One region of the Streptomyces sp. NPDC102274 genome, then DNA from elsewhere that is predicted to be linked to it. Evidence: predicted binding sites of a transcription regulator. Region 1 holds the regulator's gene; the other holds the start of a gene.
The links. Region 1 encodes HspR, which represses chaperone genes until heat shock. Its sites were predicted from a motif close to TTGAGNNNNNNNNNCTCAA; they were not measured.
Positions count from the first base shown of each region.

Region 1 (2,199 bases):
TGCAAGGCGTGTTCGGGCACGGGTGACAAGAACGGCACACCGCGGGTCTGCCCGACCTGTGTGGGCACGGGTCAGGTCTCACGCGGCACCGGCGGCGGCTTCTCGCTGACCGACCCCTGTGTGGACTGCAAGGGCCGTGGGCTGATCGCCCAGGACCCGTGCGAGGTCTGCAAGGGCAGCGGGCGCGCCAGGTCCTCACGGACCATGCAGGTGCGTATCCCGGCGGGTGTCAGCGACGGGCAGCGGATCCGGCTGCGCGGCAAGGGCGCTCCCGGCGAGCGCGGCGGCCCCGGCGGCGACCTGTATGTCGTCGTCCATGTCGACGCTCATCCGGTCTTCGGCCGCAAGGGCGACAACCTCACGGTCACCGTGCCCGTCACGTTCACGGAGGCGACGCTCGGCGGCGAGGTGAAGGTGCCGACCCTGGGCGGTCCTGCGGTCACGCTCAAGCTTCCGGCGGGGACACCCAACGGCCGTACGATGCGCGCCCGCGGCAAGGGCGCGGTACGCAAGGACGGCACTCGTGGCGACCTGTTGGTCACCGTCGAGATCGCGGTCCCCAAGGACCTCGACGCGCCCGCGCGGGACGCGCTGGAGGCCTACCGGAAGGCGACCGCGGACGAGGACCCGCGGGCGGAGCTGTTCCAGGCGGCGAAGGGAGCATGACCTCATGGACGGGCGGCGTCGGCAGTCTTCATCGTTCACCAGGGCGTATCAGCTGACCGAGGAAACGCCGGTGTACGTCATCTCCGTGGCGGCACAGCTCTCCGGGCTGCACCCGCAGACGCTCAGGCAGTACGACCGCCTCGGTCTGGTCTCCCCGGACCGCACGGCGGGCAGGGGACGCCGCTATTCGGCCCGTGACATCGAGCTGCTCCGCCAGGTGCAGCAGCTGTCGCAGGACGAGGGCATCAATCTGGCCGGCATCAAGCGGATCATCGAGCTGGAGAACCAGGTCGCCGCGCTCCAGGCGCGGGTCGCCGAGCTGTCGGCGGCGGTGGACGGCGCGGCGACGGCGATGCGGCAGCGCGAGGCGCAGGTGCACGCGTCGTACCGGCGGGATCTGGTGCCGTACGAGGACGTGCGTCAGGCGAGCGCGCTGGTGGTGTGGCGGCCCAAGCGGCCGACGGACTGAGGTGTACGTGAGTGGGCGGGCGCCCGGTCGGGGATTCCCGGCCGGGCGTTTCGCGTTGCCGTGGTGCCGAGCGGTCGGGGCAGGCCGGTCAGCCCAGCTTGCGCTCGTCCGCGGCGGCCTCGGAACTCCACCACACGCCGAGCGCGAACTGCGTATCCACACCAACGGCTTCGTAGAGCTTGTTCAGATCGCTGTTGACCGTGCGCAGACTGACGCCCAGCTCGGTGGCGATCTGCTTGAGCGTGCGGCCCTCTCGCAGCTTGTTGAGGATACGGCGCGACCGGCCCGTCGTGACTGACTCCGCCTTTCGTAGAAAACGGCCGCCCGCCCAGGGCTCAGCGCGCTCCCACTGCTGGTCGTAGATATGGCGGAAGAAGGCCAACATGCCGGGGTGTGTCGCCTTGAAGGCAACGTTCGCGCTAGGCGCGCCTCGGTGGTCGGAGAATATGGCAACTTTGTTGTCCACCAGAATCATTCGCTCAAAATCGGTGGCGAGGGTGCGTACCGCTGCACCGTGCTTGCTCACCTCCGCGGCCCACTCTTGTTCCGCGGATCGAGTGCGAGCGGTGTCCGGATAGATCGTGCGAAGTGCGATACCACGCTGAAGGAGCTTGATTTCGGATGCGACCACCGCTCGAAGCGTCTCGGGCTTTCTGTTCTGCGGATGCGCCGTACAGATCTGGAGCCTCGCCGAATCAACCGCTTGCATGATGGCGGCAGTGACCAGTTCGTTCCGGCCGAGGAACTCGATACCGTCCCCTCTCGACGACTCGGCGCTTCTCAGCTCCCGGTGCAGCTCGGAGACTTGGTCCATGCGGTGGAGGTGACGGGCGATGGCGGCGCGCTCCTCCGCCAGGGCGGTTTGCTCGGCGTGCCACATGTCCGCCGAACTCCATCGGTCGTACTGCGGGTTGTGCACTGCCAGCCCGAGAGCGATCAGTTCCGTGAGACCGGGTTCGGATCCTGCGACCTGTTCGCCCTGAATGAGCCGGCGCAGCAGGGTGCGCGCTTCCCCTGATATGTCAAGTGATGCTTCGTTGTGCGACGCTACGTCGGGTTTCATG
Region 1 is NZ_JBIWLW010000002.1:99,037-101,235, forward strand. Features, by position in the region: gene dnaJ (molecular chaperone DnaJ) at 1-666, shown strand, start outside; gene ACIRQP_RS02810 (heat shock protein transcriptional repressor HspR) at 671-1,135, shown strand; gene ACIRQP_RS02815 (hypothetical protein) at 1,224-2,198, opposite strand.

Region 2 (2,199 bases), on a different contig from region 1:
CACGTCCTCCAGGCCGGAGTGCTCCGCGTCGAGCACGGCCTGGGCGCCCCTGATGTCGTACTCGTCCTCCGTGCGCTCGTTCCAGGGCAGTTCGAGGACGGTGTCCAGCCAGGTGCGGATCCAGGAGCCCTCGGGGCTCTGGTCGGACGAACGCTCCAGCTTGTCGACCTCCTTCAGTGCGGCTTCCCGCACCTTCTCGGGGAGGTCGGCGTTCTCGACACGGGTCCGGTAGTCCGCGGACTCGTCGTCATCGCCCTCGCCGTTGATCTCGCGCAGCTCCTTGCGCACGGCGTCGAGCTGGCGCCTCAGCAGGAACTCGCGCTGCTGCTTGTCGACGCCCTCCTGGACGTCCTTCGCGATGGACTCGGCGACGTCCTGTTCGGCGAGGTGTTCGCGCAGCTGCTCGGTGGCGAGCTTGAGCCGGGCCACCGGGTCGGTGGTCTCCAGCAGCGCCACCTTCTGTGCGGTGGTCAGGAACGGTGAGTAACCGGAATTGTCGGCGAGCGTGGACACGTCGTCGATCTGCTGGACGCGGTCCACCACCTGCCAGGCGCCGCGCTTCTTCAGCCAGTCGGTGGCGAGCGCCTTGTATTCCTTGATCAGCTCGGTGACCGACCCGGGAAGCGGGTCGGGCGCCGCCTCGTCGACGGCGATGCCCTCGATCCAGAGGGCCGCGCCGGGCCCGGTCGTACCGGCACCGATCTGGACGCGGCCACGGCCGCGGATCAGCGCGCCCGGATCCCCGTCGGAGAGCCGGCCGACCTGCTCGACGGTTCCCAGCACACCCGTCCCGGCGTACGTCCCGTCGATGCGCGGCACGAGCAGCACCTTGGGCTTGCCGCCGCCCTCGCCCCCGTCACGGGCGGCCGCCTGGGCGGCCTCCACCGCGGCGCGGACTTCGGCGTCGGACAGGTCCAGAGGCACCACCATGCCGGGCAGGACGACCTCGTCGTCGAGCGGCAGCACGGGAAGCGTGAGCGATGTGGAGGTGTCAGCCATGATCTCCCCTTCGGCAGTCAAGTTGAGCTATACCGACTCAATGCTTGTGAGCCCCCGGATGTTCCCCCGGCTCCGTTCGCTCTGAGCGATCACCGGCCCGGGACCGCTGACCAGCGCAGATCCTTCGGCCAGGGCCGAAGCGTCCGCGTCCTGGCGTCGACCGTATGAACAACTCGACGGACACCCTGACGGATTCCCCGACCGGCTCCTCGACCGGCTCCTCGACCGGCTCCGCGACCGACTCCTCGACCGACTCCGGGACGGAGTCCCTGGCGGCGGCCGGGACCCGCCATGTGGTCATCGCGAGCAAGCCGCCCGCGTGCCGCTTCGAACCGGACAAGTTCACCGCGTCCGGCTTCAGCCCCGCACCCTCCCACCCGGTCGGGCCGCCACGCGTCGCCGAGTGTCCCCTTCAGCTGGAGGCATACGCCGACCGGGTACGGCTCGATGTCTCAGGAGGCTTCCTGATCATCGAGGCGGTCGTACGGAAGGTGCACGCGGCCCCGGACATCGTCGTGCCCGGCACCGATCACGTCGACCCCGCAGCGTGGAGTCCGCTCATCTACAACTTCCGCCACTACTTCGGCCTCGGTCCGGAACGCGGCCACACCTACTGGAGCGAAACGGCGGGGACGACGGCGTCCGCACGCCGATAATCCGATTGTCGCCGCCGTTCCTCGCGGCGACACTCCCACGATGAACGCCACTGACGCCCGGCTCACCTCGGCCCAGCTTGCCGCGCTCCGCTACGGACGAATGACTGGAGCGGCCGACTCCGAAGCCGCGCTCGCCCGGATCGCTGCCGGCTCACCTCCTTCATTCGCGCGCACACGCTTATCACGCTCAACTTCCACCCCGACAAGCTTCTCCGCGTGCCCCGGTATCTCAGCGTCGTGCGTGCCCGGTCCTCAACCCCGCCCGGATGCTGGACGGTGAGCCAGGCGAGATGATCGACCTGGCGATACGCACCGCTCGGCGTGCCTTCGACGAGATCGGCGCGTGCAACGCCCTGCTGGACGAGGCTTCCGACCGGGGCACGGCGATCGCGCAAGACCTGCTCGCGGACCTCACCGCGGAGAACTGCATCCACGACCCCAGCCCGTGACTTCACACATGGGGTGCTCAAGGTCTCCAGCCGACGCGAGCTCCGCATCGGTGTCGGCAAAGTCCGGATCCAGGCGTCAGCGAGGCCGGGCGTCC
Region 2 is NZ_JBIWLW010000003.1:327,473-329,671, reverse strand. Features, by position in the region: gene lon (endopeptidase La) at 1-999, opposite strand, end outside; partial or broken gene ACIRQP_RS06045 (flavin reductase family protein) at 1,263-1,655, shown strand; gene ACIRQP_RS06040 (hypothetical protein) at 1,922-2,104, shown strand.
Region 2: a site for HspR is predicted at 1,022-1,040, ahead of lon (endopeptidase La). Genes of this name have one in related genera too.